3 regions of the Nocardioides sp. BE266 genome follow, and region 1 is predicted to be linked to each of the others. Evidence: predicted binding sites of a transcription regulator. Region 1 holds the regulator's gene; each other region holds the start of a gene.
What was found. Region 1 encodes LexA, which represses DNA repair genes until DNA is damaged. Its sites were predicted from a motif close to TCGAACANNTGTTCGA; they were not measured.
Positions count from the first base shown of each region.

Region 1 (10,172 bases):
GAAGACCTGGTAGTCGCGGCGGTACATCTGCGCGACGAGGCTGCGCAGCTCGTCGGAGACCTGCCGGTCGCGACCACCGGGCGCGGTCTGGTTCTTCGGGGCGGTCGGGACGGCGGGTGCGCCGATCCGTTGGCAGACCTCGGCGAAGTCCGCATCGAAGTGCTCCAGGCGGCCGACGAAGTCGACGCGGTTGAGGTCGATCATCCGGCTCTGGAGGGTCAGGTGCTGGTCGGTGCCGGGCACCGCCGACAGGTCCTGCGCCGCGGTCCAGCGCGCGAACTCCTCGACGTGCTGCATCCGCTCGTGGGTGGTCGGGTCGAAGTCGTAGTAGTTGTTGTCGACGACCTTGTCGTGCCACGCCGAGACGAAGCGGTCGAGCGGGTCGCGCACGAAGGCGAAGGTGAAGTAGTCGGCGAACGTCGCCAGCGGGTAGCGGATCCGCATCGCGTGGTCGACGTCCAGGCTCACGCCGTGGGTCTCGCAGTGATGGCGGATCGTCCGCGTCGCGACCTTGGCCACCCGGAACCACACGAAGCGGTGGCTGTGGCTGATCGAGAGGTTGTACGCCAGCGGGCTGAGCCAGCCGGCCGCCTCGCCGGCGAGCGCCAGCCGCTCGACCTCGGCCTCGGCCGCCTGGGTCAGCCGGCGCCGGTTGCCCGGACGGGTGCGGAACACCTCCGGTGGCGGGACTGCGTCGGCGTGCTCGGGCATCGTCGCGAGGCTACCGCGTGTTCAGCCGCGGGATGAGCAGGGCGCCCAGCGCCCGTGTCGAAACCCACCGCTGGTTGAGCAGGGCGCGCAGCGCCCGTGTCGAAACCCCCCGCTGGTTGAGCAGGGCGCGCAGCGCCCGTGTCGAAACCAAGGTGCTCGGGAGGGTCCCTTGGTTTCGACACGCTCGTGCCTCGCTGCTCAACCAGCGGGCGCGGGTCAGCCGAAGGGGATCCGTCCCCGCAGCGAGTCGAGGTCCTCGACCGGCTTGTCGGCGGTCTCCTTGATCAGCTCGCGGGCCTTGTCGACGCTGTCCCAGACGTTCCAGAGCAGCACGCCGCGGACCTGGCCCGCCTTGAGGTAGTAGACGACGCCGGTGCCGAGCTCGCCGTCCTTCCAGTACTCGACCATGTCGTTGCGGCTGGTCACCTCGCCGACGGCCTCGTAGCCGTAGTCGAGGATGTCGGACCAGAAGAACGGCGTGTAGTCGTAGGCCTCGTCGGCGCCGGCCATCGCCTTGCCGGCGGCCTCGCCGGACTTCTCGGCGTGGTCCACGTGCTCGACGCGGCGGCGCCCGAGGAGCGCGTCGGGGTACGACACCACGTCGCCCGCGGCGTACACATCGGTCGCGCTGGTGCGGAGGTGGTCGTCGACGACGATGCCGTGGTGGACCTCGATGCCGGCGGCCTCGGCCAGGCCGGTGCGGGGGATGACGCCGACGCCGATGACGGCCGCATCAGCGGTGATCTCAGTGCCGTCGTCGAGGATCACCTGGACGCCACTGCCGGTCTCCCCGCCGCCGGCGACGGTCCCGTGGACGACCGTGACGCCGCGGTCGGTGAAGGCCTTGGTCAGGCTGGCCGCGAGCGCGCGCGGGAACATCTGCTCCTGCACGTCCTCCAGGTCGAGCACGAGCGTGACCTGTACGTCGTTCTGCACGAGCGCGGAGGCGATCTCGGAGCCGATGTAGCCGCCGCCCACGATCACGACGTGGCTGCCGGCGTCGATGGCCGCGCGCAGCCGCTGGTAGTCGGCCGCGGTGCGGTAGTAGATGATCTTCGGGCCGGCCGGGACGTCCAGGACGCGCGGCTCGGCCCCGACGGCGAGCAGCAGCTTGCCGTAGCCGACGCTGCTACCGTCCGCGAGGCGTACGACGTGGCCGTCGGGGTCGATCTCGGTGACGGTCGTGTCGAGCACGAGGTCGACGTGGTCGTCGGACTCGAGGTCGCCGGCGAGCGAGGAGTCCTCGAGCGCCTTGTCGTCCTTGAGCCAGAGGTCCTTGGAGAGGTCGGGCCGGTAGACCGGCGGGTCGGGCTCGGAGCCCAGCACGGCGATCGTTCCGGATCCGTCGGAGGAGCGGATGCCCTTCACGGCGCTGGCCGCCGCGACACCCCCTCCGACGATGACGTAGTCGTAGGACTCGGCGACGTTGCTCATGCAGCCATCGTGTCCCTCGGTGGTGGACCTTTCAACGGCCCACCACCCCTATCGGTGGTCGGGGTGCTCAGAGACTGCGGAGCACCGCCGTCACGACGCCGAGGATCGTGGCGTTGTCGCCGGGGATCGGGTCGTAGGCCGCGTTGTGCGGCAGCAGCCAGACGTGGCCGTCCTTGCGCTGGAAGGTCTTCACGGTGGCCTCACCGTCGATCATCGCGGCAACGATCTGGCCGTTCTCGGCCGTCTGCTCCTGGCGGATCACGACGTAGTCGCCGTTGCAGATGGCCGCGTCGACCATCGAGTCACCGGAGACCTCGAGCAAGAAGAGCGTGCCGTCGCCGACGAGCTGCTTGGGCAGCGGGAAGACGTCGGTGACGTCCTGCTCGGCGAGGATGGGGCCACCGGCGGCGATGCGGCCGACGACCGGGATGTTGATCGCGGTGGGGGCGACGTCGCCGATGCCGGTCTCGTCGACGCTGGACTCCTCGCCGTGCGAGATCGAGCGGCGGGCGGCCATCACCTCGGGCAGGAACACCTCGAGGGCGCGCGGGCGGTTGGGGTCGCGCTTGAGGAAGCCCTTGCTCTCGAGCACGCGGAGCTGGTGGGCGACGCTCGAGGACGACGTCAGGCCGACGGCCTGGCCGATCTCGCGCATCGACGGCGGGTAGCCCTTGGACTCGATCGAGTCCTTGATCGTGGCGAGCACGCGCTGCTGGCGCGGGGTCAGGCCGGTCGCGTCCGGGGGGCCGTCGGGCATCTCGATGACGTTCTTGTCGTCCTGCTTGGCCATCGTGCGGACTCCTCCTGCTGCGTTGGTCCTGCGTCTGATTCTGCGTACGCGCCTGGTGAGGGCGGTGCCGCCACCGTAGACCGCACCGGGCCTCCGGATCAAACACCTGTTCGAACCCGCGTGTCGCTAGCCTCCGCTTCCATGACGACAGCCGGAGTGACCTCGTGCGTGGTGACAGGTGGGGCTCGTGGGATCGGTCGCGGCATCGCGGAGCTGATGGTCGCGCGCGGCCACCGGGTCGTGGTGAGCGACATCGACGGAGCCGCGGCGATCGAGACCGCGGACCTCATCGGCGCCGCTGCGGGGGTGCTGCACGACGTACGGGATCCCGAGGGGCACCACGCGGTCGCCGCCCTCGCAGGGGAGCACGGGGTGCTGACGGCATGGTTCAACAATGCCGGCGTCGGCGACGACGGCACCCTCGCGTCGTTGACGGACGACCAGGTACGACGCCTGGTGGAGGTCAACCTGCTCGGCACGATGTGGGGGACGCGCGCCGCCCTCGACGCCTTCGGGCCGCGCGGGGGAGACGTCGTCAACATCGCCTCGCTCGCCGGACTCGGGCCGGTGCCGGGCTACAGCGTGTACGCCGCCACCAAGGCCGGCGTCGTCTCCCTCTCGGCCTCGGTCAACGCCGAGGCGCCGCGCGGGGTGCGGGTGCACGCGCTCTGTCCCGACGGCGCCGACACCGAGATGCTGGCCGCACAGGACCCCACCGGGATCGGCTCCCAGCTGGTGTACTCCGGCGGGCCGATCCTGTCGGTCTCCGAGGTCGCCTCCGCCGCCGTGTCGTTGGTGGGTTCACGGCGCGTGGTGCGGGCCGTGCCGACCTGGCGCGGGGGAGTCGTCCGTGGCTCGGCCCTCGCGCCCGGCGTCATGCAGCACGCCGCCGGCCTCTTCGCCGCCCAGGGTCGCCGGGCGATGAAGAGGCGCTGAGCCGCGCCCGGGATCCGAGGTCAGGGCAGTCGCACCTGGCCGTGCTTCATCTTCCAGAGGAAGTACTTCTCGAAGCCGAGCTTCATCGCGTGCGCCTGCGGACCCGGGATGAGCACGCCGTGCTTGCGCGGCGGCAGCATCTTGTCGGCGAGGATGATCACGCCGTTGTTGCCCGCGTCCATCACGCACACCGCGGGGATGTCGCCGAACTCCTTGTGCTCGCCCGGCGCCTCGCCGCGGATCTGGGCGGCGATGTTGTCGGCCGCGACGTGGGCCTGCTGCTCGGTGGGGAAGCCCGTCTTGGGGATGCCGACCGGCGTCGGCGTCTGCCACGGGACCTCGACCGCGGCGGCCACCCCGACGGCGTACACGTCGTCGAACTTCTCGCTCTGGTAGGTGTCGCGCACCTTCACGAAGCCGTTCGCGTCGGCGAGCTCGGGCGTCCTCGCGATGACCTCCTGGCCGGAGAACGGCGGGATGATCATGGCGTAGCCGAAGTCGAGGGTGCGTCCGTCGGCGAGCACGAGACGGCCGTCGTCGACGTGGTCCATCGCAGTGTCGAGGACGGCGTCGATGCCCTCCTTCTTGAGGAACATCCCGAGCAACGTCTCGCCGTGGGGGAGCCCGCCGATGCCGAAGTGGCCGAGGAACGGCTCGGCGCTGACGTAGGACAGCTTCACGCGGTCCTTCAGGCCGGCCTTCTTGAGCTGGTGGCTGGTGTTGAAGAGGAACTCGTACGCCGCGCCGAAGCACCCGGCGCCCTGGGTCGCGCCGATGACGATGTCGCCGGGCTTCTCGCGGAAGCGGCGCCAGCCCTCGCCGGCGTGGATGGCGTCGTCCATCGTGGTGATGGTGAACGCGTTGCCGTCGGGGCCGAGGCCGGGGATGACGTCGAAGCGGTTGCGGTAGCCGGTGGCGATGACGAGGTAGTCGTACTCCTGCGCGCCGGCTGTGGTCTCGACGCGACGCACCACCGGGTCGATCCGGGTCGCCTCGGCGTGCACGAACTCGACGTCGTGGTGCTCGAAGGTCGGTCCGACCTTGAAGGTGATGTCCTCGCGCACCCGTTTGCCGAAGGGCACCCAGATGAGCGACGGGGTGAAGAGGAACTCGTCGGAGGACGACACGACGGTGACGTCGACGTCGCCGTGCAGTGCGTGCTTGACCGAGATGGCGGCGGTGAGCCCGCCGAAGTTGCCCCCGAGGACCAGGACCTTCTTGCGCGACATGGCTGTCTCCTTCTCTCGCTGGCTCCAGCCTTCTCCGCGTACGCCGACCGCTGTAGGGCCGCTGGTCCCGTCCTGGGGGGACCTGCGACACGCCTCGAACATTTGTTCGCCTCAGTGCTTGCATCGTTCGAACACGTGCTCTAACGTCGTACACATGTTCGATCGAACGTCTGATCGACACCGACCCACTGTCGGTGGCCTCGCATAGACATTCGCTCGACAGAACCGACCGGCTGATCTTCCCCAGGAGGCCACGATGAGCACCCTCAGCCTTGCACCCGCTTTCGCCCCCGCTCCCGCCCGCGTGCGTTCCACCATGCGGCTGACGCGACGCGGCCGGCTCGTGGTCTTCCTGACCTCGCTGTTCCTGGTCTTGACCGTCGCGTTCATGCTCGCCGGCGGCGCCGTCGGCACCGACCAGCCCGGCGAGCAGATCCCGACCGAGATCGTCCAGGTCGCCCCCGGCGACACCCTGTGGGGGATCGCCAGCGACATCGCGACCGACGGCGACGTCCGGTCGATGATGCAGCAGATCGAGCGCCTCAACGCGCTCGAGTCCGCCGGACTCCAGTCCGGCCAGAAGCTCCGCGTCCCGGTCATCACCGAGTAAGACGCAGAGGCCTCCATCAGTCGCTTCGACCCCGGCTGATGGACCAAGGGGAAGGCGAGGGGCGGGCCCGGGCGGGCCCGCCCCTCGGCGCGTCTCCGGTGGTTGAGGCGCGAGCGCAGCGAGCCTCGAAACCCCACTCATAGGTGGTCGAGTAGCCCGCTCACGTCGGTGGTCGAGTAGCCCGCGAGGAACGAGCGGGCGTATCGAGACCCGTTCAGGTGGCGGCACATTGCCTGGGGCAGCCGAAGGTGGCGGCACACGACATCCCGAGCCGGCGTTTCGATGTCGTCCGCCGCCACCCCCCGCGATCGTTGTCCACAGGCTTTGCCTTCGGGGTGGTTGCACGCCTGTCCGAATGGGTAGTTTCACCGTGCTGACGTTGTTCTCGGGAAGGCACCTCATGCACGTACGCCGCGCACTCGCGCTCGCTGTCGCTGTACCCCTCCTCCTGGCGGGGTGCACCGACGAAGCTGAGCCAACGCCGAAGATGCCCGACCCGACGAGCTCGTCGTCCTCGCCTTCGCCCTCGGAGCTGGAGACGCCGGAGGCGGAGAGCGCGGAGGACTTTGTTCGCCGCTGGGTCGATGTCGACCGGGACATGCAGAACTCGGGAGATGTCGGCGCATACACCTCGATCTCCTCGAAGTGCAGGACGTGCATGTCGGTGGCGGAACGCGTTGAGGGCATATTCGGAGCTGGCGGGTTCGTGAAGACGAATGGGCTGACGATCCTTCGGATCGTTGATCAGTCCGGCGCTGAGGGGCGCAAAGTCTTCGACGTTCGAGTGCGATCCTCGCCCACCGTCTTCAAGGAGTCTGCGAATGCAAAGGAGCAGCGCCTTCCGGGCGGCACGGTCACCTATCGGATGCGCTTGACGTCGCGCGCCCCGTGGCAACTGGTTCAACTGACGCAGCTGGCGTCATGAACCGTTCCCTTCTCGCGGCGCTATTGACCGCATGGCTCGTCTTGACTGCGTGGGGCGCGTCTGGAGCTGCGGCCGGATCGGGCGAGGAAGACGGTCAAGAGTGCTACGAGGTCGTCAATTTCTACAGCGTCAAGATCCGGTGTGAGTACACCGGCTCCACCATCCAGGCCGCGCAGCAAGCGACACCGCATTCAAAGTGGGTGATCTATCAACTGTGCAAGGACGGCACATCTGGAGAGCCGGAGGCTTGTGCCAACCCACGAGTCTGCACGTCTGCAGGAGTTCCGGGAACGCTGTACGCGGTATTCCAAGATGGCCAGAGGTTGGGGCTGGCATGTCTTACTGCCGGCGAAGCCAGCGCAGTTGAGAACCCTCCAATACGGACGCTTGTCATCCAGGCATTCGAGGAACTGGATTGGCCAGCCTCGACGCTCGTGGTTCAACCGCCCAACGGACAGACGCTGGTCAACCTGGAGACGAACTTCTACACGAAGAACACCGCCGTTGCGGCTATCCCCGTTCAGCTGCTCGGTCGCAACGTGGTCGTCAGTGCGCGCCCGATCGCGTACCGCTGGAACTACGGCGACGGCACGTCGGAGACGACGACCAGTCCCGGAGCGCCGTACCCGGATCTCGACGTCGCCCATGTCTACGAGCAGACCGAGAAGGTCGCGGTCAGCGTCGACACGCAGTACGGAGCTGCCAGCTTCACGGTGGACGGCGGACCACCCGAGCAGATCCCGTCGACCATCTGGGTGGCCGGCGCCGAGAGCGACCTCGAGATCCTCGAGGCGCTCCCGCAGCTCGTCCTGGAGTAGTGCGGTCGTGGTGACGTGGATGTCACGTCACGAGAACCGCACTAACGAGCCGCGCGCTTGCCGCCGACCGGGCGGGGAGGCGCGTCGGCCGCCGGCGGCTCGGTGGTGATCCCGAGGACCCGCATCATCCGGGCGACCAGCAGCAGCCCGACGAAGAGGCAGGCGATGGCGCCGAGGCAGGCCAGGCCCATGAAGAGCCAGGCCGAGCTGCCGGAGCCCCCGCGGGCCGCCGTACCGAAGTCGATGGCGGCGTAGACGAGGTAGCCCCAGGCGACGATGCACACCGTGATCGCGGCGCCGATCAGCAGCGCCGCCTTGTTCACCTTCCGGGGCGCGGGAGCCGCCCGACGCGAGCCTGCTCTCTTCCCCGTGGACACGAACATCATTGTGGCCGATGTGGCCTGAGTGGGGGAGACGAACCGGCCAACAGAGACCCGCGACACGCCGCCCCGGAAGCCCGCGCAGCGCACTGACCTGCGGTTTTGGTGCGACACGAAAATTGACCCGGCGAACTCCCGCGTTCTCTTGCCAAGTCTTGTGGTCGGGACGTACGGTTACCACTACATCTAGTACTTACACGGATGTAGTTATCCCCAGCTAGTTCACATCGGATCGGGCTTCGCCCACACCTCTGAGCTAGTTATCCACAGGAACATCCCCGGCCGCCGCCCTGTTGAGAAGGGTGTACGAAGCGCGCCCTGAGCACGGCGAGAGGAGGACCAGCATGCACTGTCCCTACTGCAAGAACGAGGACACCAAGGTCCTCGACTCCCGCGTCGCCGACGACGGCGGTTCGATCCGCCGCCGTCGCACCTGCAGCGAGTGCGACCGCCGCTTCACCACGGTCGAGAAGATGCAGCTCACGGTGCTCAAGCGCTCCGGTGCGACCGAGCCGTTCAACCGCGACAAGGCGATCGCCGGCGTCCGCAAGGCCTGCAAGGGCCGCCCGGTCACCGACGCCCAGCTCGCCTGCCTCGGCCAGGAGGTCGAGGACGCCCTGCGCCTGAGCGGCCAGGCCGAGTTCGACGCCAACGACGTCGGTCTCGCCATCCTGGCGCCGCTGCGGGCCCTCGACGAGGTGGCGTACCTCCGCTTCGCGAGCGTCTATCGCGCCTTCGAGAGCGCGGACGACTTCGACGCCGAGATCAAGATGCTGCGGCTCGAGCGAGCCGCCGACGATCAGCCCGTCGCGTCGGGCTGACCCACATTCGGCCCGGCAGGTAGTGGGGAAGCTGCCTGCCGGGCTCACCAACGCTGCGGACTCGGTCCGCACAAGCAAGGCACCAGCAAGACCTGCCAGTCAGCGCAACCACCACCACACCAGTGATCCAAGAGGGGACACCATGACCGAGACGGCGAGCACGCGAGCCAAGGCCCAGCGCAAGGGCAAGGGCCTGACGCTGGAGCGCGTCTTCAGCACCGCGGGCACCCACCCCTACGACGCGATCACCTGGGAGCGTCGTGACGTCGTCCAGCAGAACTGGAAGACCGGCGAGACCGTCTTCGAGCAGCGCGGTGTGGAGTTCCCCGACTTCTGGAGCGTCAACGCCTCCACCATCGTCACCACCAAGTACTTCCGCGGCGCCGTCGGCACCGACGCCCGCGAGCGGAGCCTCAAGCAGCTCATCGACCGGGTCGTGAAGACGTACACCCAGGCCGGCATCGACCACGGCTACTTCGCCACCGACGCCGACGCCGAGACGTTCGAGCACGAGCTCACCTGGCTCCTGGTCAACCAGTACTTCTCGTTCAACAGCCCCGTGTGGTTCAACGTCGGCACCGCCTCGCCGCAGCAGGTCTCGGCCTGCTTCATCCTGAGCGTCGACGACTCGATGGACTCGATCCTCAACTGGTACAAGGAGGAGGGCTTCATCTTCAAGGGCGGCTCCGGTGCCGGCCTGAACCTCTCCCGCATCCGCTCGTCCAAGGAGCTCCTCAGCTCCGGTGGTACGGCATCGGGCCCCGTCTCCTTCATGCGCGGCGCCGACGCGTCCGCGGGCACCATCAAGTCGGGCGGCGCGACGCGTCGTGCGGCCAAGATGGTCGTCCTCGACGTCGACCACCCGGACATCGAGGAGTTCGTGATGACGAAGGCGAAGGAGGAGGACAAGATCCGCGCCCTCCGCGACGCCGGGTTCGACATGGACCTCGGTGGCGCCGACATCACCTCGGTCCAGTACCAGAACGCCAACAACTCCGTCCGCGTCAGCGACGAGTTCATGCGTGCGGTCGAGGACGGCACCGAGTTCGGCCTCCGCTCGCGCGGCACCGGCGAGGTCATCGAGACCGTCGACGCCCGCGACCTGTTCCGCAAGATCAGCGAAGCCGCCTGGGCCTGCGCCGACCCCGGCCTGCAGTACGACGACACGATCAACGACTGGCACACCAACCCCGAGACCGGCCGCATCACCGCGTCCAACCCGTGCTCGGAGTACATGTCGCTCGACAACTCGTCGTGCAACCTGGCGTCGCTCAACCTCCTGAAGTTCCTCAAGGAGGACGACACCTTCGACGCCGCCCTGTTCGCCAAGGCCGTCGAGTTCATCATCACCGCGATGGACATCTCGATCTGCTTCGCCGACTTCCCGACCGAGCCGATCGGCAAGACCACCGTCGACTACCGCCAGCTCGGCATCGGCTACGCCAACCTCGGCGCGCTGCTGATGGCGATGGGCCTCGGGTACGACTCGGAGGGTGGCCGCTCGATGGCTGCCGCGAT
Region 1 is NZ_JAURTI010000002.1:366,331-376,502, forward strand. Features, by position in the region: gene J2X46_RS06145 (sulfotransferase family 2 domain-containing protein) at 1-711, opposite strand, end outside; gene J2X46_RS06150 (FAD/NAD(P)-binding oxidoreductase) at 928-2,145, opposite strand; gene lexA (transcriptional repressor LexA) at 2,213-2,935, opposite strand; gene J2X46_RS06160 (SDR family oxidoreductase) at 3,077-3,871, shown strand; gene J2X46_RS06165 (FAD-dependent oxidoreductase) at 3,892-5,100, opposite strand; gene J2X46_RS06170 (LysM peptidoglycan-binding domain-containing protein) at 5,357-5,710, shown strand; gene J2X46_RS06175 (hypothetical protein) at 6,081-6,635, shown strand; gene J2X46_RS06180 (hypothetical protein) at 6,632-7,453, shown strand; gene J2X46_RS06185 (hypothetical protein) at 7,495-7,830, opposite strand; gene nrdR (transcriptional regulator NrdR) at 8,178-8,654, shown strand; gene J2X46_RS06195 (vitamin B12-dependent ribonucleotide reductase) at 8,797-10,172, shown strand, end outside.

Region 2 (10,172 bases), on a different contig from region 1:
TCGCGATCGGGCCGCGGGACGCAGCGCAGGACGACGTACTGGTAGGCCATCCGGCTCATGACGCACCCCCCGGCAGCCACTGGCGCGTGCCGAGACGGGCGTCGAGGAAGTCGACGTACGCCGCCCGGAGCGCGTCGGGCGTCTCCGCTCCGGGTACGGGCTCCAGCCACACGTCGGGCACCGCGGCGACGACCTCCGTGAAGACGTCGCGGTCGAGCACGGCGGAGATCTCGTCGTCCAGCTCCTGGGCGCGGGCCGCGCACGTCTCGAACACGTGGCCGTCGACGTCCCACGGCTGGGCGGCGAACCGCGCGGGATCCGTGACCCCCGATCGCCAGCCGTGGTGGAAGTAGAGCGAGGCGCCGTGGTCGATGACCCAGAGGTCGCCGTGCCACACCAGCAGGTTGGGGTTGCGCCAGGAGCGGTCGACGTTGGCGGTGAAGGCGTCGAGCCAGAGCACCCGGGCACCCTCCTCGTCCGCGGCGCTGACCTGTCCGTCGACGCCGAAAGAGCCCGGCAGGAAGTCGATGCCGAGGTTGGGCCCGACGCTCGCGTTGAGCAGGTCCTGCACCTCCTCGTCGGCCTCGTAGCGGGCGAGCTCGGGGTCGAGGTCGAGGACCACGAGCCGCGGTGTGCGCAGGCCGAGGCGCGTGGCCAGCTCGCTGACGATGACCTCGGCGACGAGGACCTTCGCGCCCTGGCCGGCGCCGCGGAACTTGCACACGTAGGTGCCCAGGTCGTCGCCCTCGACGACGCCGGGCAGGCTGCCGCCCTCGCGCAGCGGCGTGACGTAGCGGGTGACGGTCACCAGCGGAAGAGCAGTGGACATCACTGGACGGGAGACTCCTCGTCGAGCCGCGCCTGCTGCTCCGCGACGTCGAAGTCGGCGGCCGGCCACTGGAGGTCGAGGCCGCGAAGGGTGCCGAGCAGCAGCTGGCCGATGGCGAGGTTGCGGAACCACTTCTTGTCCGACGGCACGACGTGCCACGGCGCGACGTCGGTGTTCGTGCGCTCCAGCGCGACCTCGTACGCCTCGCGGTAGGCCGGCCACAGCGCACGCTCGTCGAGGTCGCCGGGGTTGAACTTCCAGTGCTTCTCCGGGTTGGCCAGCCGCTCGGCCAGCCGCGCCTTCTGCTCGTCGGCGCTGATGTGGAGCATGCACTTGATGATCGAGACGCCCTGGCCGGCCAGGCGGGCCTCGAAGTCGTTGATCGCGCCGTAGCGACGCTCGATCTCGTCGGGCTCGGCGAAGCCACGCACCCGCGCGATCAGCACGTCCTCGTAGTGCGACCGGTCGAAGACCCCGACGTAGCCGGCGGCGGGCAGGCCCTTCTCGATGCGCCACAGGAAGTCGTGGGCGCGCTCCTCCTCGGTCGGCGCCTTGAAGCTCGTGATGCGCACGCCCTGCGGATCGACCAGGCCGATGGTGTGGCGCAGCACGCCTCCCTTGCCACTGGTGTCCATGCCCTGGAGCACGAGGAGCACGCGCCGCTCGGAGCCGGCGGTCCGCTCCGCCCAGAGCCGTTCCTGCAGGTCGGAGAGCTCGTCGCCCATCGCGAGGAGCGCTGCCTCGCCGTCGCTCTTCTTCCCGTCGAAGCCGGGAGCGGCGTCGGTGTCGATCGCGGTCAGGTCGACCGGTCCCGCGGGCAGGCGCAGGTGGGCGGCGATGTCGTCCGTCATGGGCACATCATGGCGCACGGTGCGGGGCGACCGGACCGAGGACGCGGGCCACGTCGAGGGTGCAGCCGACCACCGTCGAGGTCGTGCCGTCGCGCTGCGGCTCGTCGAACCAGGTGCCCTGCCGGAAGCCGGTCTTGTCGAGGATCCGCAACGACGCCGCGTTGGCGTGGTCCGGGGCGGCGAAGTACGCCGTCACGTCCGGGAAGCGCTGCCGCGCATTCTGCATCCACGTCCAGAGCACCCGCGCGCCCAGGCCGCGGCCGGCCCACTCCGGTTCGCCGATGGCGTAGTCGAGTCCGACGGCACCGGGGTCCGGCGTCAGCAGCGCGAACTGCGGGTAGTCCCGGATCCGGTAGTCCTGCACGAAGCCGATGGAGCGGCCGTTGACTTCGACGACCCACATCCGGGTCGGGGTCCGGCCGTCGACGCGCGGGCCGTACGACGTCGCCACCCGCTCCGGGGTCGGCTCGCCGTCGTGGTGCCACCACCGGCGTACGTGCGGCGCCTGCAGCCACCGAGCCAGCACTGGGAGGTCGCCGGGCACCATCGCCCGCAGGTCGATGCGCTGGTCGGGCTCGACCGCGAAGCGCAGCGGGTCGCCGGACAGGTCGTCTGCCACCGGCTCCCCGCCAGCCGTCGCGGACACCCGCGCGGCCGCCTCCGCCCACGACTCGCCGGGTCGCACGCTGCCGGTCAGCTCTCGGTCGCCGTGGCGGACGACGAGGGCAGGTCCGGCGCTGCCGTCGTGCTCAGGCACGCGTGCTCAGTGGGCCAGGGCGTCCGGGTCGACGACCGGCGGCAGCACCGACCACGGGAAGTCGATCCACCGCTCCGTGAGCCGCCAGGCGTAGTCGGGCTTGATCACCGACTGTGGCTTCTCGTAGATCACCACGGTGCGGGCCTCGGCGACGGTGCCTTCACAGAACTCGTGGACCAGCTCGAGGGTGCGTCCGGTGTCGGCGACGTCGTCGGCGATGAGCACCTTGAGGCCGGAGAGGTCCACCGCAGCAGGCGTCGGCGGAAGCATGATCGGGACGTCGAGGCGCTGGTCGACGCCGGTGTAGAACTCGACGTTGATCACTGAAAGGTTCTTCACCGCGAGCGCGTAGCCCAGGCCCATGCCGAGGCCGAGCCCGCCGCGGGCGATCGAGAGGATCATGTCGGGCTGGAACCCGGAGTCGGCGACCGCCTGCGCCAGCTCACGCGTGGCCGTGCCGAACAGCTCGTAGGTGAGGACCTCGCGCTCGTTGCTCACGGATCCATCCAACCACTAGAAGTCGGGGTGGTCGCCGATGCCGTCGTCGGCCTCACCAGCGTCGGCGAGCGCCTCGCGGACGACGGAGAACGCCAGCCCGGCGGCGTAGCCCTTGCGGGCGAGGAGGCCAGCCAGCCTGCGGGTCGCGACCTGCGGGTCGAGGCCTCGCATCGAGCGCAGCTTCTTGTCGACCAGCGCCCGGGCCGCGTCACGCTGGTCGGACTCGTCGATCTGCTCGAGCGCCTCGGCCGCGTCGTCGTCGCCCACGCCCTTGCGGCGCAGCTCCTGCTTGAGCGCCCGGGGCGCCAGGCCACGGCTGCGGTGCCGGCTCTCCACCCACTGGCGGGCGAAGGCCGCGTCGTCGATCAGGCCGACCTCGGTGAACCGGTCGAGCAGGCCCTTCGCGAGGTCGTCGGGGACCCCACGCTTTGCCAGCTTGTCGGCGAGCTCCTGACGGGTGCGCGCCTGGCCGGTCAGCGTGTCGAGCAGGATCTTGCGGGCGACTGCCTCGGGGTCGGCCTCGACCTCGGCGGCCGCGGCCTCCTCGCGCGCGACGCGGGCGGCCTCGCGCTCCTCCCACGTCCGACGAGGCTTCTTCTTGCCCGACCGGCCCGACCTCCCGGCCGACCGCGTAGCGGGCCGGCTCGGCTCGTCCGGCGTGGGCAGGGGCTTGCCCCCCACCCACGCCTGGACGCCGAGGCCGACGTCACCGGCCCATTCGGGGGCCGGGCGGGACTCCGACATCAGAAGTCGTTGACCCCGATGGGCTCGTCGCTCAGGTCGTCGGCGGGCTTGTCGACGGCGGGCGTCACGCCCAGCTTCTCGAGGATGAGCTTCTCGATCTCGTTGGCGAGGTCGGGGTTGTCGCGCAGGAAGTTGCGCGAGTTCTCCTTGCCCTGGCCGAGCTGGTCGCCCTCGTAGGTGTACCAGGCGCCGGCCTTGCGGATGATGCCCGCCTCGACGCCGACGTCGATCAGACCGCCCTCGCGGCTGATGCCCTTGCCGTACATGATGTCGAACTCGGCCTGCTTGAACGGCGGGGCCACCTTGTTCTTCACGACCTTGACGCGGGTGCGGTTGCCGACCATGTCGGTGCCGTCCTTGAGCGTCTCGATGCGGCGCACGTCGAGGCGCACCGAGGAGTAGAACTTCAGTGCGCGACCACCGGTCGTGGTCTCGGGCGAGCCGAACATGACGCCGATCTTCTCGCGCAGCTGGTTGATGAAGATGGCGGTCGTGCCGGAGTTGTTGAGGGCACCGGTCATCTTGCGCAGCGCCTGGCTCATCAGGCGGGCCTGGAGGCCGACGTGGCTGTCGCCCATCTCGCCCTCGATCTCGGCGCGCGGCACCAGGGCGGCGACGGAGTCGATGACGATCAGCGACAGGGCGCCGGAGCGGATCAGCATGTCGGCGATCTCGAGCGCCTGCTCACCGGAGTCGGGCTGGGAGACCAGCAGGGCGTCGGTGTCGACACCGAGGGCCTTCGCGTAGTCGGGGTCGAGCGCGTGCTCGGCGTCGATGAAGGCGACGATGCCGCCGGCTGCCTGGGCGCTGGCCACCGCGTGGAGGGCGACCGTCGTCTTTCCGGAGGACTCCGGACCGTAGATCTCGACCACGCGGCCGCGCGGCAGGCCGCCCAGGCCGAGGGCCACGTCGAGGGCGATCGACCCCGTGGGGATCACCTCGAGCGGGGCACGCGTCTCGTCGCCCAGTCGCATGACCGAGCCCTTGCCGAACTGCTTCTCCACCTGTGCGAGGGCGGCGTCGAGTGCCTTCTCGCGGTCTGCACCAGCCATTGCGGTGTCCCGTCTTCTCGTCGTTGTGTGAGGTACTTCTCCGACGCTAGGGCGAGCCACTGACAGTCCCTGATCAGGACGGTCTGACGCTGTGGACAACCTCGCCCCTCGTCGTACCTGTGGACGCACAGTAGCCCGAACAGGTGTTCGATGGCGCGTACGACACCGGCGTGTCGCGGGCGTGTTGCGAGGGACCTGACGGGGTCAGTCCCGAGCGCGGACGAACACTCCCGCTGCCACCACGGTGAGCGCCAGGAGCTCGGCGAAGACCGACAGCGCGGAGTAGCCCAGCCAGCCCACGATCACGCCGGCCAGCGCTCCTCCGCCGGCGGCGGTCAGCGCCATCGCCATGTCGGACGTGCCCTGCACGTCGGTGCGGGCACTGATCGGCGTCCGGTCGGCGATGACGGTCGAGGCGGCCACCGTGGCGAAGGACCAGCCGAGGCCGAGCAGGAAGAGACCGGAGGTGATCTCCCACGACGTGCCGTCCGGCGACACGGCGCACAGCGTGAGCGCCACCAGCAGCAGCACCCCGCCCGCGACGAGGACGGGACTGCGACCGAACCGGTCGGCCGCCCACCCGACGAGCGGCGAGAAGGCGAACATGCCGAGCACGTGGATCGAGATCACGAAGCCGATGATCTCGAGATGCGCGCCGCCGTGCTCCATGTGGAGCGGCGTCATGATCATCACGGTGACCATCGCCGCGTGGGCGCACGCCATGCCGACCACCGCTGCCCCGACGGCCGGCACCTCGCGCACGACCTCGGTGAAACGCTCCCACGACCGGCCGCGGGGCTGGACGCCGACCGTGGGAGACACTCCCGCCGCGGCCTGGGCCACGAGGAGCGGGTCGGGACGCAGCCGCACCCACACCCAGCCCGCGGTGAGGACGAGCACGACGGCGCCGATGGCGAAGCCGCCGGTGAGCTCGGGGATGCCGAGGGACCGGCCGGCCGCTCCCCCGACGCCCACCAGGTTGGGCCCCGCGACGGCTCCGATCGTGCTGGCCCACACCACGAGGGACAGCGCGCGTGCGCGGTGCGCCTCGGTCGCGAGGTCGGTCGCGGCGTAGCGCGAACCGGTGTTGACCGCGGTGGTCGCACCGAGGAGCAGGGAGCCGAGCAGCAGCACGGGCATCGAGTCGACGACGCCCGCCACCACCGCGAGCACGGCGCCGGTGGCACCCATCAGGTAGCCGGTGACGAGCCCGACGCGGCGGCCGCGTCGCCCCATCACCCGCGCCAGGCCGTAGGCCGCTGCCGCCGTGCCGAGCACCTGGAAGGTCTGCGCGAGCCCGGCCATCGTGTCGCTGCCTGTGATGTCGCGCGCGAGGAGCGAGGACGTCGTGACGCCGATCGTCACTCCGACGGCACCGACGGCCTGGGAGACCAGCAGCGTGCGGACGGTGTTGCGCTGGACGGCCTCGATGTCGAGGGCGGCCTCGGTGCCCGCGCTCACCGCTCGCTGTCCGGCAGCTCGAGCTGGCGCCACACGGCCGCCCACACCTGCTTCGGGGGCACGCCGGCGGCCAGCGCCTCCTGGGTCGTGCGGCCCTCGAGGTCGCGCACCACGGTCAGCTCGGCCCACGTGCGGGAGTAGTCACGCCCCAGCACGTGGTCGAGCCGGGCCCAGAACTCGGTGTGCCTCATCGCTGCATCGAACCACGGACCGCCGACAGCTCGAGCCACGTCTCCCCGCGCGTGCCGGGCACGCCCGAGCGGATCGCGACGTCGGACCATCCCGAGGACGCGACGACGTCCTCGAGGGCGGGCGCCTGCCAGTAGGTGAAGTGGCGCGGGTGGCTGATCGAGCCGTGGGTCGACCACCCCTCGCCGTCGCCCTCCTTCAGCGAGACGCGGAGGACCCCGCCGTCCCGCGTCACGTCCGCGAGCCGCGCCAGCACCGTCGGGAGGTCGGCCCGGTCGACGTGGAGCAGGGAGGCGTTCGCCCAGACGGCGTCGTACGGCCCCTCGGGCGAGGACAGGTCGTCGACGAGCGGGTCGAGGAGGTCGGCGGCATGGCCCTGCTCGCGGAGCAGCGCGACGAAGGCGGGCGTGATGTCGGTACGCCGCACGACGAGGCCGAGCTCCTCCAGCAGCGCGGCGTCGCGTCCGCCGCCCGAGCCGATCTCGAGCACACGTGCTCCCGTGCCGAGGCGTTCGACGAACTCCTCGATGTCGGCGCGCACGGAGTCAGGCATGACCGGGGACGCCTCGACGTAGGCGACGGCGTCGAGGTCGTACGCCTTGACGGTGTCGTTCATGTGTCGAGCGCCCCGACGTCGTGCAGGTGGTGGACCACGTCGTGGAGGTGGTAGCTGCCCAGCGACTCCACCGAGAACTGGTCGCCGTTGGACCTCGTGCCGCGTCGCGAGCTCGTCTCGTCGGTGACGGACGCGTAGATCCCCGCGACGGTCCCGGCGCCCTCGATCAGCGCGACCGCGACCTCGGCGGGGTCCTGGGCCGGGTAGTCGCGCTCCAGCGCCGTGGCGTCCTGGTCCCAGTTCGCGAAGGTCGGCGCGTCCTCGTCGAGCATCAGCCGCAGCCGTTCGGCGAAGAGCTCGTGGACGTCGCGCACGTGGCAGGCATACTCCAGCGGCGACCACACGTCCGGCGCCGGCCGCTCGCGGACGTCGGCACGTGCCAGCACGTCCGACCAGGTCATCGCCGTGTCGTGGACGAGCCGCGGCAGGTCGCCGAGGCCCTGCGCGGCGGGGTCGAAGCCGCAGTCCGGGCACGGACGGTCCAGGACCCACGTCCAGTCCTTGGTGTCGGGCGTGATGCTCATGGCCGCCATCCAACCAGTCGTCCGCCGGTGGACAATGTGCGGAATGGACATCCGCCGCGCACTTCCCGCCGACCTGCCGGCCGTGTCGGCGATCTACGCCCGCGAGGCGCGCGAGGGGTACGCCACCTTCGACCTCGAGCCGCGCCCGATGGCGCTCTGGGAGGAGAAGCTGGAGTCCGGGGACCACTTCCTCGTCGCGGAGCACGACGGCGACGTCATCGGCTATGCCTCGTCGGCGCCCTTCCGGCCCAAGCCGGCCTACGGCCACACGCGCGAGACGGGCGTCTACGTCGCGCCCGGGCACCAGGGGCTCGGCACCGGCCGCGCGCTGTACGACGCCCTGCTCGCGCGGCTGGTCGAGGACCGGGTCCACACGGTCGTGGCAGGCGTCGCCCTGCCCAACCCGGCCAGCCTGGCGCTGCACCGCGCGTGCGGCTTCGAGCAGGTCGGCGTGATGCGCGAGGTGGGGCGCAAGTTCGACCGGTGGATCGACCTGGCGTGGCTGCAGAAGGTGCTGGCCTGATTCAGGCCAGGCCGAGCTCCTTCGCCGACACCTCGCGCATCTCCACCTTGCGCACCTTCCCGGTGACCGTCATCGGGAACTCCTCGACCACCATGACGTAGCGCGGGATCTTGTAGTGCGCGAGCTTCCCGGTCGCGAACGCGCGGACGGAGTCGGCGTCGAGCGGCTCGGCGCCCGCACGCATCCGGACCCACGCGCACAGCTCCTCGCCGTACTTGTCGTCGGGGACGCCGATGACCTGGACGTCCTCGATGTCGGGGTGCGTGTAGAGGAACTCCTCGATCTCGCGCGGGTAGATGTTCTCGCCGCCGCGGATCACCATGTCCTTGATCCGCCCGGTGATCCGGACGTAGCCGGCGTCGTCCATCACCCCGAGGTCGCCGGTGTGCATCCACCCGTCGGCGTCGATCGCCTCGCGGGTCTTCTCCTCCTCGTCCCAGTAGCCGAGCATCACCGAGTAGCCGCGGGTGCAGAACTCCCCCGCCTCGCCGCGCGGCACGGTGTCGCCGCTGACCGGGTCGACGATCCGGATCTCCAGGTGCGGGCCGACGCTGCCGACCGTGCCGACCTTGCGCTCCAGCGAGTCGTCGGTGTGCGTCTGGGTCGACACCGGCGAGGTCTCGGTCATGCCGTAGCAGATCGTCATCTCGTCGATCCCGGCCGCGATGAGCTTCTTCATCATCTCCTCAGGGCACGGCGAGCCGGCCATGATGCCGGTGCGCACCGAGGAGAGGTCGAAGCTGTCGAGGTCGGGCAGCGCCCACTCGGCGATGAACATCGTGGGCACGCCGTAGAGCGAGGTGCACCGCTCCTCCGACACCGCCTTCAGGGTCAGTGCCGGGTCGAAGCCCGGCGCGGGGATGACCATCGCGGCGCCGTGCGAGGAGCACGCCAGGTTGCCCATCACCATGCCGAAGCAGTGGTAGAAGGGGACCGGGATGCAGACCCGGTCGACCTCGGTGTAGCGGCAGCCCTCGCCGACGAGGTAGCCGTTGTTGAGGATGTTGCGGTGGCTCAGGGTCGCGCCCTTGGGGAAGCCCGTCGTGCCCGACGTGTACTGGATGTTGATCGGGTTGTCGGGTGCCAGCGACGCGGAACGGGCAGCGAGGTCATCGGCGCTGATCCCCTCACCGTCTGCGAGCAGACCCGACCAGCTCGCCTCGTCGTCGAGGTAGACCACGCGCTCCAGGGCGTGGTTGCCCGAGGCCGTCTCCTCGACCATGCCGCGGTAGTCACTGGTCTTGAACGACGTCGCACACACCAGCAGCCGCATGCCCGACTGGTTGGCGACGTAGGCGAACTCGTGCGTGCGGTAGGCCGGGTTGACGTTGACCAGGATCGCGCCGATGCGCGCCGTCGCGAACTGCACCAGGGTCCACTCGGCGCTGTTCGGCCCCCAGATGCCGACCCGGTCGCCCTTGCCGACGCCGGCGCCGATCAGCCCGCGTGCCACCCGGTCGACGTCGGCGTCGAGCTCGGCCCACGTCCACCGCCGCCCGCTCGCGCACTCGACCAGCGCTTCGCGGTCGGCGTACGACGACACGGTGCGCGCCAGGTTGGCCCCGATCGTCTCCTCCAGCAGCGCCGGTGTGGACTCGCCCGTGGCGTAAGACTCCATGCCCGGCAACCTAGGACGGCCGTCGCGGCGTTGGCCAGAGGTTGGTCCGGGGTCCGCCGCCATGACGTCATGGAGACCGGTCGCCGGGTCCAACCCTCACCGTGACGCCGAGGGGCCTCGCACATCCTGATCTGGCGAGGTCTGGACAAAGCCGGAGCGTGCTCTGCGACGGACGCGCGCTCATGCCGCAATCAGATCGTCCGCACCCTGTCGCGTTGATCATCAGGCCTGAACGGCGTTCGCTCGAGAACGGCTCGGTTGCGCGGTTCTCGTGACGTGCCTGGTACGTCACGACGACCACACTCCGCACGAGGCCCGCTCGCGCGACCCCACTCCGCGCGATCAGGTCAGCAGCAGCCGGTCGAGCCGGCGGCGCACGACGAGCAGGCCGATCACGCCCATCACCACGAGGTAGACGACCGAGAGCCCGGACTCCCAGGTCACGACGCCGGTGGTGAGCTCACGGCACAGCACGACGCCGCGGTAGAGCGGGGTGGCCTCGACGACCCA
Region 2 is NZ_JAURTI010000008.1:155,132-165,303, reverse strand. Features, by position in the region: gene J2X46_RS21100 (DUF3037 domain-containing protein) at 1-59, opposite strand, end outside; gene J2X46_RS21095 (HipA family kinase) at 56-829, opposite strand; gene J2X46_RS21090 (PPK2 family polyphosphate kinase) at 829-1,698, opposite strand; gene J2X46_RS21085 (GNAT family N-acetyltransferase) at 1,688-2,437, opposite strand; gene J2X46_RS21080 (phosphoribosyltransferase family protein) at 2,444-2,935, opposite strand; gene J2X46_RS21075 (regulatory protein RecX) at 2,951-3,679, opposite strand; gene recA (recombinase RecA) at 3,679-4,731, opposite strand; gene J2X46_RS21065 (MFS transporter) at 4,936-6,192, opposite strand; gene J2X46_RS21060 (DUF3046 domain-containing protein) at 6,189-6,383, opposite strand; gene J2X46_RS21055 (class I SAM-dependent methyltransferase) at 6,380-6,997, opposite strand; gene J2X46_RS21050 (DinB family protein) at 6,994-7,521, opposite strand; gene J2X46_RS21045 (N-acetyltransferase family protein) at 7,565-8,044, shown strand; gene J2X46_RS21040 (AMP-binding protein) at 8,046-9,662, opposite strand; gene J2X46_RS21035 (ABC transporter permease) at 10,005-10,172, opposite strand, start outside.
Region 2: a site for LexA is predicted at 4,867-4,882, ahead of recA (recombinase RecA). Genes of this name have one in related genera too.

Region 3 (10,172 bases), on a different contig from region 1:
ACTACGACGGCTGGGCCTTCGACTGCTTCGACGCCGCGCGTCCGCGCATCGAGCGCAACGCCATGGGACCCCGGTTCGGCAACGGCGAGTGGACCGAGGGCATGGTCGCCGGGCTCCGTGCCTACGGCCGGGCCTACGCCGCGACGCCGGGCACCAACGACCCGACGGACGACCCGACCGGCTACCCGACCGACTTCCCCGTCGACCCCGGGGTGGGCGTCGGGAGCGACACCACCGACGTGCAGCCGTGGGCCCTGGCCGTGCCGGTCGGCCTGGTCGCCGCCGGCGCGGGCGGCTACGGCGCGGTCCGGCTGCGCCGCCGTCGCAAGGAGCGTGCCGCAGCTCGTGCTGCGCTGACGGCCGCCGTGACCGACATGGCGCAGGCGTGGTTCGACCTCGACGAGAGCAACGAGCTGATCGACGCCCGCGTGGCCGCGCTGCCCGCGGTCAGCGACTCGGTCGCCGACGCCATCCGCTCCGCCCACGCCGAGGCGGTCACCGCCCGCGAGGGCGCCACCGCGACCTACCTCGAGCTCGCCGACCGGCACACCGCCACCTCGATCGCGAAGGCCGACACCGACGAGGCGCAACGCGGCGCCCACGACGTCACGATCGCCACGAAGGGGCTGGGGGAGGCCCGCGCCGCGATGGCTGCGGTCGAGGAGCGGCTCTCCGCCTACGACACCCTGCGCGCGGAGCTGCCCGGCCGGGTGGAGGGGCTGCGTGCCGCCGCCACCGACGTGTCCAGCCTGATCGTGGCGCGCCGCTCCGAGGGCTACCAGACCACCGACAACGACCCCGCGCCGCAGACCGCCGAGGAGGGTGCCCGCGCAGTCACGGCGCTGGTCACCGAGCAGAGGTACGGCGACGCCGCGGCGCTGCTCGAGCGCGCCACCGCCGACCTCGACGGGCATCGTGCGTGGCTGGTCGGCCTGGCCGCCTTCCGCGCCGCGCTGCTCGACGACACGGCAGCCCTACGCGCGCGGATGACCGCGCTCGACGCCGCGATCGCCGACGCGTACGTCACGACCGAGGGCCTCGAGCGCGACCAGGACCCGAGCTGCGTCGAGGGCATCCGGTCGACCGTCGACCGGGCCGCGGCCGACCGCAAGGCGCTCGACGGGGCACTGGCCACGATCGAGCGGCACAGCTCGATGGGCGACCAGCAGTTCGCCAAGGCCCGCGAGGAGATCACCGCGGCCCAGGCGAGCGCCGAGTCCGTCGCCACCGACGCGGGCGCACCTGCGGCCGCCCAGGAGCACCTCCGGGCGCTGGCCGTCGACCTGCCGCTGCGGGCGCAGCGCGCGGTCGTCGAGGCCGACGCGATCCAGGGGCAGGTCACCACCCACCCGGCGGCCATGACCTTCCTCGCCGAGGTGCCCGACGTGTCGACCCTGCGGTCCGACGCGTCCGCCGTGGGCACCGACGTCACGGCGAGCAAGCCGCCCTACCTCCGGCTCGACGCCCGGCTCGCCGAGGCCGAGGCCGGTCTCGTGCGAGCGCGGGCGGTGGTCGACCGCGGCATCGCCGACCACGAGGCCGCCCAGCGCGCGCTCGAGGGCGCCGCGTCCGCCGTGTCTGCCGCTGCCGGCGAGGTGTCGCAGCGCGACGTCGGCGGTGGCGCCCGGGCGCTGCTCGAGGAGGCCAGGTCGCTCCTCGCGGAGGCCGAGGCCGAGACCGCCTCGCTGGCCGCGATCACCTCGGGTGCCGACGCCGCCAAGGACCGCGCCCACGCGGCCGCGGCGCGAGCCCGCCAGGACCAGCGCGACGCCGAGCAGCGGCGCCGGGCGGCCCGCCGGGCGGCAGCGGCCGCGGCGGCCAGCCGCAACAACTCGAGCAGCAGCTTCGGCGGCTTCGGGGGCGGATCGGGAGGCGGCGGGTTCAGCGGTGGCGGCGGGTCGAGCGGCTTCGGTGGGGGAGGCGGCTCGGGTGGCTCCGGTGGCGGTGGCTCCAGCAGCTTCTGATCCGGCTACATTCCTCCCGTGAGTGCCCAGGCCCCTTCCGCAGTCATCCTCATCCGCGCGACCAACTTCGTCCCGAACCCGGCGACGGCGGCCGACAACGCCTTCCAGGCCGACGCGCCCGAGGGACAGTCCGACTTCACCACGTCGGAGCATGCGCTGGCGGAGATGGATGCGCTCGCGGCGGCGCTGCGCGAGGTCGGCGTACGGGTGCACGTGTTCGACGACGACGACCACACCCGCCCCGACAGCGTCTTCCCGAACAACTGGGTCTCGACCCACGCGGGCGGCAGCGTCGCGGTCTATCCGATGTACGCCTCCAACCGTCGCCACGAGCGTCGCGCCGACGTGCTGGAGATGCTCAAGTCGGAGTACCGCGTCCAGACGATCGTCGACTACTCCGGCCTCGAGCCCGACGGCATCTTCCTCGAGGGCACCGGCGCGATGGTGCTCGACCACGTGTCCCGCGTCGCCTACACGGCGCGCAGCCACCGTGCCGACGTCGCGGTGCTGGAGCGCTTCTGCACCGACTTCAACTACGAGCCGATGGCCTTCGAGGCGGTCGACTCCGAGGGCGTGCCGGTCTACCACACCAACGTCATCGCCTGCATCGGCACCGACGTCGCGATGATCGCCCTGGAGATGATCCCCGACGCGCACCGTCGCGAGCAGGTGCGCGAGCGCCTCGCCGTCACCGGCCGCACCATCGTGGAGCTGACCGAGGAGCAGATCCGGGAGTTCGCCGGCAACGCCGTCGAGCTCTGCGGACGTACGCCGGAGGGCAGGCGCCGCTACGTCATGGCCATGTCGGCCCGGGCCAAGCGCTCGCTGCGCCCCGAGCAGGTCGCCGCGATCGAGGAGTCCTGCGAGATCGTCGCGGTCGAGATCCCGACGATCGAGCTGGCCGGGGGATCGGTGCGCTGCATGATCGCCGGCGTCCACCTCGACCGCCGCCCCCCGATCGAGGAGGCCGAGCTCACCGAGGCGGTCGAGGCGATCAACGTCGACGACCCGATCACGCCGGATGGGCGGTACGTGGCGAAGGACTACGCCTGACGCAGGGTTCGTTTGGCTCGGTCAAGCAGCGGTCAAGCAGCGTCACCTCGCCGCGAGCCGCGCGGCCCGAGGTGCCTCAATCTCCAGCGCCGGTGGACGGTCCGCGACATCATGTGCTGGTCAACCTCGAGCGAAGGTCCACAGATGATCAAGCGCATCAAGAGAGCCTTCGCGGTTCTCCTTGTTTGCACGTTTGTCGTATCCAGCTACGTAGCTTGGTCAGGCTTCACCGGTCGCGAACCCATCCCGATCCCCAACGCCCTCGGCGGAGGCGGGGCGGAGACCGTGACCGGCAGCGACCCCGACTTCAGCGACCTGGACGTCAAACAAGGGGATGCCGGTGAGTTCGCCGGCACAATCTCAATCGACAACCCCAGCGACACGTATCAAGACGTGCTCGTGACGGTGGATCTGTTCGACGGTGACCAGAATGTTGGAGAACTGTTCGGCAGCGTGACAGTGAAGCCCGGGACCTCGTCGTCCGTCGAGCTCATGTCAGTCAATACATATGTCTCGTGGAGCGACGCTCACGTCGATTTGCTGCGTTCCTGAGGCTGACCCATTGCGCCGCCGAACGACGCCCGCGGAGCGACGCTCATGCCGATGAGCATGTGCCTGAAGTTCCCGGCGTGATCGGGACGGTAGCCCTGGGCGGAAGCGCGATGGCTGTCGCACACTCGCCGCATGGGCACCCACAGACTGAGCACCGCTCACCGCCTGGCGGTGGTGTCGCTGCTGCTGGGCAGCGCAGTTGCGTGTGCGGTAGAGGATTCGCCTGGCTCACCGGGCGAGCAATCGCCAGAAGCAGTGGCTACCACCGAGACAGCAACCGAGGTCGGCACGGTTCGAGAAACTGCTGACGATGGGCCGGCGCCGTGCCTCTCGGAGCCGAAGCGCCTGCGGCGCATGGGCGAAACCGTGACGCACCGTCTACCCGTGTACGGGACGCTTGACGATGTGTTCGTGAGTCGCACCGGCGCGGCGACGGTCGCGTGGACCGTCTCGTTGGACGCTGGGGAGATTCGCACTCTGGACGTCCCGCCCGGACCCGGCGACCCTCAGTCGCCCGCGGGTCCTCCGGATCCCGAGCACCGCCAAGGGTTCCACGGGTCCGGCTTGCACGACGTCCTGGCTGCGGACGCGGCAGGCGTGCAAACGCTGATGTGGTTCTCGGACGGACTTGGATACACCGGCGGACCCTCCCACTTCAACGAGATCTACGAGGTCACGGTCGCCGACCGAGGTTCGTCCGGCGGCGGGTGGTCGAGTTTGCCGGCGGTGCTGGGAGCTGGCTTCGTCTCGGGTCATGCGCTTGGAGTGAACTCGTCCGGCGCTGCTGTGGTGGCCTGGACTCAGTTCGAGGGGCCACGCCAGCGCCTGTTCGCCTCCTACCGGCCGACCGCCGGCGCAGGGTGGGGCCCCGCGGAGCTGGTCGCGAAGGACGCGTCGCTGCGAGAGGCGGGTATCGACGATGCGGGTCGGGTCGTGTTGCTGTTCAGTCGGGGGAACAACGCTCGCGAACGCCTGTACGCAGTCCGCCGCACTGTCGAGGGTGGGTGGGGTTCCCCGGAACGTCTCCCCGGTGGCGGATTCCTGGGTCACGACTTGACTGTCAGCGCCGACGGTTCCGCGGTGGTCCTGCGTGATCGCACTGGGTACGAAGGGGACCCAGTGCCTGGGTCGCAGTTCACCGTGCGCATGACCCCTTCGGGCCGCTGGCAGTCTCCGACGCGGCACCCGGCACCGACTGATGGGTTCTTCTGGAACCCCCTAGGCACAGATACCAAGGGGCGAGCGCTGCTGGGGTGGTGGGACGGCGGAGGCCTGTTGATCAGGTGGAGTCGCGCTGACGGCGAGTGGCGCCGGCCCTGCATCCTTGCCTCCAACGTCACGCACCCGGGTTCGGTCAACCCCGACGCGCAGCTCGCAGTGAACCGGCGCGGGGATGCGCTGGTGGTGTGGGCGGCCAAAGGCGGGGAGCCGCAACTGCGAGCCAGGTACAAGCGAGCCGGACAGGGGTGGACAGCGCCGTTGAACGTGACGCGAGAGGGCAGCCCTCCCGAGGCATTCACCATCGCGCTTGGAGACGGCGGCCATGCGGCCGTCGGATGGATGCCGCGCGGCGGGCGTCAATTCCATGTCCTGCGAGCCGCGCTCGCGGGCACCGGCTCGCGCGGCCGGCGCTGAACCAGCGTACGCGCCAGCGCGCCGGCCGCGCACCTGCAGAAGCTCATGCGATAGGTGCGTCAAACCGCCGCCTTCCGCGTGGCTGAAGGAGCCGCGACGTGAGCGGTCGGGCAAGCGCGTCCGCGGGTGAAGGCGGGTGGACTCGATGGTCCGCGCGGCTCCCGTCATTGCGCGTGCCCGAAAATGGTGGTCGAAATGTCTACAGGCGGAGCACCCTGTTGGGGTGACCGGACCGGTGACGGGTGGGTTGCTGCGGATTGCCGCGGCGTGTGTGGCTTGCGCAGCATCGGTCTGGCTTGCCGTCTGGCTTCAGCAGTACAGCGCCCATGGGCGCACGTCGGTCAATGAGCAGCGACTCGTCCTCGGCCTGACCTGGATGGACGCGGCCAAGGCGCTGCCGCTGGCGATGCTGCTCGTGCTCCCAGGGCTTGAGGTGCTGGTCCGACGCGCCGGCTCCGACGTCCGCATCGGGCGTCGTCGAGCTGGCGTCGTCCTCGGCCGCGGAGTTCAGGCGTGCGCGTTGGTTGCCGCGGTGGCAGGTGCAGCGGACTTCTGGCCGTTCAGGTTCGCCAGCTATGCCGAGTCGTTCGAGTCGCGTCGGGCAGACGGCCTGACGTGGGTGCTGCTCGTGCCTTGGCAGTTCATCTCCTGTGTGGTTGCCGGGCTCCTGCTTTTCGTACTGGCCGCCCTGCGTCGTCGCGCCGCAGACCGCGAACCCGTCGTACTCACGATCCTCGCCGGCGGGTTCGTGACCGGCTCACTTTGGACACCCGTCTGGTTCTGCCCGTTCCTCGCCTGGTCGGGGCTGGCGATCTGGTGCGGCTGGCTGGCCCGACGCCCGTTGGCTCCCCGGTCCCTCGACGCGACCGGCGCCGATGCCACCGCGACAGACGAGGCCAGCGCGTAACCCCGACCACCGTCCTCCGGAGGTGCGTCGAAGCGCTCCGACGTCCGTCAGTTCTGGAGTTGACGCTGTCGGACACAACGCGTAGAATCGAACATAGTTTCGAGCCAGCGAGCTCGGGTCCTTCCTGAAGCCACACATCCGGCTGCACGCACCTCACTGACACCAGGCCCACGACCGAAGTCGTCCATGCGCCCGATGAGGGTGCGGAGGGGCCAGCCAGTGAGCGCCGTACCTGCCGAGCAGCCCCACGCGGACGTGTGGCGTGCTCCTGGCACGCAGCCGGAGGCGTCGCCGGTGGTGAGCCAGGTGCTGGCGCGGGTGCACGGGTCGCTCACCGAGGTGGGCGAGGTGTCGCTCGGAGGTCTGTCGGATGACGACGTCGTGCGGCTGGTCGACGAGCTGGACGCCGCGGTGAGTCGCCTGACCCGCGAGCTGTGCCGCGTGGTAGCCGAGGCTGACCGACGCCGGCTCGGGGACGCGACCGGGGCTCGTCATTTCCACCAGTGGTGGGCCGGGCGCAGCCGGCACACCCACGCGGACGCGGCGCGCTTGACGAAGCTCGGCCGCGCGCTGGAGGACGACCTGCACGCTCCGACCGGCCGGGCGTTGGGCACAGGCGAGCTGCGGGTGGAGCAGGCGCGCGTCATCGTCCACGCGGTCGACGCGATCCCTGCCACCGTTCACACTGCGGAGGGCGCGACCCGGATCATCGACCCGACGGTCCGGGCGCAGGCACGTGACCACCTCCTCGCCGCCGCGGCCGAGCACGACGCCAAGGCGCTGCGCAGGCTGGGCAGGCGGATCCTCGACGTGGTCGCGCCGGAGCTGGGCGAGATCCAGGAGGCGGCGGTGCTGGAGGCCGAGGAGTCCCGGGCCGCCGCGACCGTCGACTTCACCATGGTCGACGACGGCAAGGGCCGCTGCCACGGCCGGTTCACCGTGCCCTCGCACATCGGCGCGATGCTCAAGCGGCACCTCCTCGCTCTCGCGAACCCGGCCCGCCACCCCGAGGCCGAGCTGCGTGATGAGTCCGGTGACTGGAAGCCCTTGCGCCGACGGCTTGGCGAGGCGTTCATCGAGTACGTCGAGCGCTACCCGACCGACGCCACACCGCAGACAGCCGGGGTCAACGCGACCGTCGTGGTCACCATGAGCCTCGAGCAGCTCCTCGGCGAGCACGCGACCGCGCTGCTCGACGACGGCTCCCGCATGAGCGCAGGGCAGGCCCGGCGGCTGGCGTGCGAGGCCGGCATCATCCCCGTCGTCCTCGACGGCCACTCGATCCCGCTCGACCTGGGCCGCAGCCGGCGGCTGTTCACCAAAGCACAGCGCATCGCCCTCGGCCTGCGCGACGGCGGCTGCACCGCCCGCGGCTGCGAGACCACCGCCTCCGGCTGCCACGCCCACCACGACGACCCCTGGTCCCGCGGCGGCCTCACCGACCTCGCCCTCGGCCGCCTCCTATGCCCCCGCCACCACCGCCTCGCCCACGACTCGCGCTACGCCATGACCATCCACGCCGACAACAAGGTCACCTTCGCCAGGCGGACGTAGACCAAGGCTGAAACCGCCGCTCGAGCGGTGTGGGCCGGTGCTGGGACACCTCTGCGCGGGAGTGACGATCGGCGCCGAGGACGATGCGACGCCAGATGCCGAGCTGATCGGCTGATCGGCAGGTGCGCGGCGGGACACCGACGCGTACGCCGTACTCGTGCGCCGGCGCGCCCCGAGGGCGATGCGGACGGCGGTGCTGCTGGCTGCTGCGGATCGTGGCCGACGAGACCCGGGCTCAGGCGACGCGTTCGTGGAAGACGCGGTGGGAGGTCAGGGTGGCGTGGCGTTGGGAGGTCAGGCCCTGGATCTCGCCGGTCCGCAGGTAGTCGGTGAAGCCGGGGATGGTCTCGGCCGTGGCCTTCGAGATCTCGCGGTAGCCCATGAACCACGCAGTGAACCGTCGGGTCGCGATCTCCTCGCGGCGGACGATGAACAGATGGTGGTGTCGGGGGTCGGCGTCGATGAGCGTGAACAACGCATCGACGGACTCGTGGGGGCCCTCGAGGGTCTGGATGAAGGTGCCGCGCGCGTTGAGCATCATCCCCGTGATGCCCAGACCTTCGTTCTTCGTTCGAGCGCTGCGCACCAGGGCGTCCAGCTGCTCCTTGGTGAGGGTTGCGGTGGTCGAGCTGATGTAGGTCAGTGAGAGCACAGATCTCCAGGGTCGGATCGGCGGACGTTCCGCCGAGCTGGAGTCGTACCCGCTGGCTGCGGCGCGATGTTCATTGAACAGTCAAGAACCAGTCAAGACCGGAGCTGCTGACGGGAACCTCCACCGCTCCAGCGGTGTAGACACGGTGCTGGGACCCTCTGGACGGGAGCGACGATCAGCGCCGAGGACGATGCGACGCCAGATGCCGAGCTGATCGGCAGGGTGCGCGCCGGTGACACCGACGCGTACGCCGTGCTCGTGCGCCGGCACGCCCCGATGGCGATGCGGACGGCGGTGCTGCTGGGTGCGGGCGGCGACGCCGAGGACGTGGTGCAGGAGGCGCTGGTGAAGGCATACCGGTCGTTGGACCGCTTCCGCACCGACCGCCCGTTCCGGCCCTGGCTGCTGCGGATCGTGGCCAACGAGACCCGCAACGCCCACCGTGGTGTCGTACGACGATCAGCGCGCGAGGAACGCGCAACGACATCCTTGCCGCCGGAGCTCATCGACCCCGCCGCCGAGGTGGCCGACCGCGAGGAGAAGGAGCGGCTGCTCGCGGCGGTGCAGCGGTTGCCGGAGGCGATGGGACGCGTGGTCGTCTGCCGCTGCCTGCTCGACCTCGACGAGGCCTCGACGGCCGTCGTGCTCGGCGTGCCCCGCGGCACGGTGAAGTCGCGGCTGAGCCGGGGGCTGAAACGGCTGCGCGAGGAGCTCGGCTCGACGAGGGAGGAGGTGGACCATGCCTGAGACGCTCGAGGAGCAGCTGGCCGCGCTGGCCGGCGATCTGAAGGTGGACGTGCCCGACGGGCTCGAGGCGGCCGTGATGGAGCGGGTCCGCACGACGCGGCCCGTCCGGCGGTGGCGCCGGTGGGCGGCAGGTGTGTTCCTGGGCCTGCTCGCCGGTGGCGTGGTCGCCTCGCCGGTCGGCGCGACGATCCGGGAGTGGTTCGGCTTCCACGGCGTCTCGGTGACCTCGGGCGACCCGGCGACCGAGGAGCCGACCGTTCCGCCGGCCACCGGCGACGTCCGCCTCGAGGACGCGGCCGAGCGCGCCGGCTTCGACCCGGTCGTACCCGAGGCCCTCGGCGCACCAGACGCCGTCGAGATCTCACAAGACGCGGCCGTGGTCTCGCTCAGCTGGGAGACAGACGGTGGGACGGTCCGCCTCGACGAGTTCCGGGGCTCGGTCGAGCCGCTCTTCTGGAAGACCGCGCCCGACGCGGGGTTCGCCACGGTCTCGGGCCGGGACGCGCTCTGGATCCCGGTGCCCCACGAGGTCACGGTCGTCTCGCCGGACGGCGACGTTCGGAACCTGCCCTCCCGGCTGGCGGCGCCCACCCTCGTCTGGCTCCACGACGACCTCACCCTGCGCCTCGAGGGCGACCTCACGCAGGAGGAGGCGACCGCGATCGCCGAGTCGGGCGAATAGGGAACCTCGCGGGCACCGGCGGTGTACCTCCTGCATCCCCTCACTCCACTGGAGGAGCCATGCGCAGGATCCTGGCCGTCGCCGTGCTCGCCCTCTCCGCCCTGATCGGGCTGCCCACCACCTCCGACGCGGGAGGCCCCACCAGCGTGCTGGTCACCAAGGTCGGCGCGGGTGCCGGCGGGCTCTACTACTCCGACCAGGCCTATGACGCCATCGTCCGGCTGCTGCCCGACGGGGCGACGGTGGGCGAGGCCGAGCCGCCGGGCTACGACGGCGACAACTACAACCTCACCTGGATGATCCACGACGTCACGCCGTGGCGCTGGGACCGGATCCACATCGACCCCGACGGCACGGCGTGGGTGTCGACGACGGTCACCCAGGACGCCATCGGCCAGTGGCAGGAACTCGGCCCGGCCGACCGCC
Region 3 is NZ_JAURTI010000010.1:57,631-67,802, reverse strand. Features, by position in the region: gene J2X46_RS22135 (TPM domain-containing protein) at 1-1,964, shown strand, start outside; gene ctlX (citrulline utilization hydrolase CtlX) at 1,983-3,017, shown strand; gene J2X46_RS22125 (hypothetical protein) at 3,162-3,569, shown strand; gene J2X46_RS22120 (hypothetical protein) at 3,702-5,204, shown strand; gene J2X46_RS22115 (hypothetical protein) at 5,428-6,111, shown strand; gene J2X46_RS22110 (DUF222 domain-containing protein) at 6,331-7,665, shown strand; gene J2X46_RS22105 (BLUF domain-containing protein) at 7,901-8,317, opposite strand; gene J2X46_RS22100 (RNA polymerase sigma factor) at 8,540-9,064, shown strand; gene J2X46_RS22095 (hypothetical protein) at 9,057-9,746, shown strand; gene J2X46_RS22090 (hypothetical protein) at 9,806-10,172, shown strand, end outside.
Region 3: a site for LexA is predicted at 6,199-6,214, ahead of J2X46_RS22110 (DUF222 domain-containing protein). Genes of this name have one in related genera too.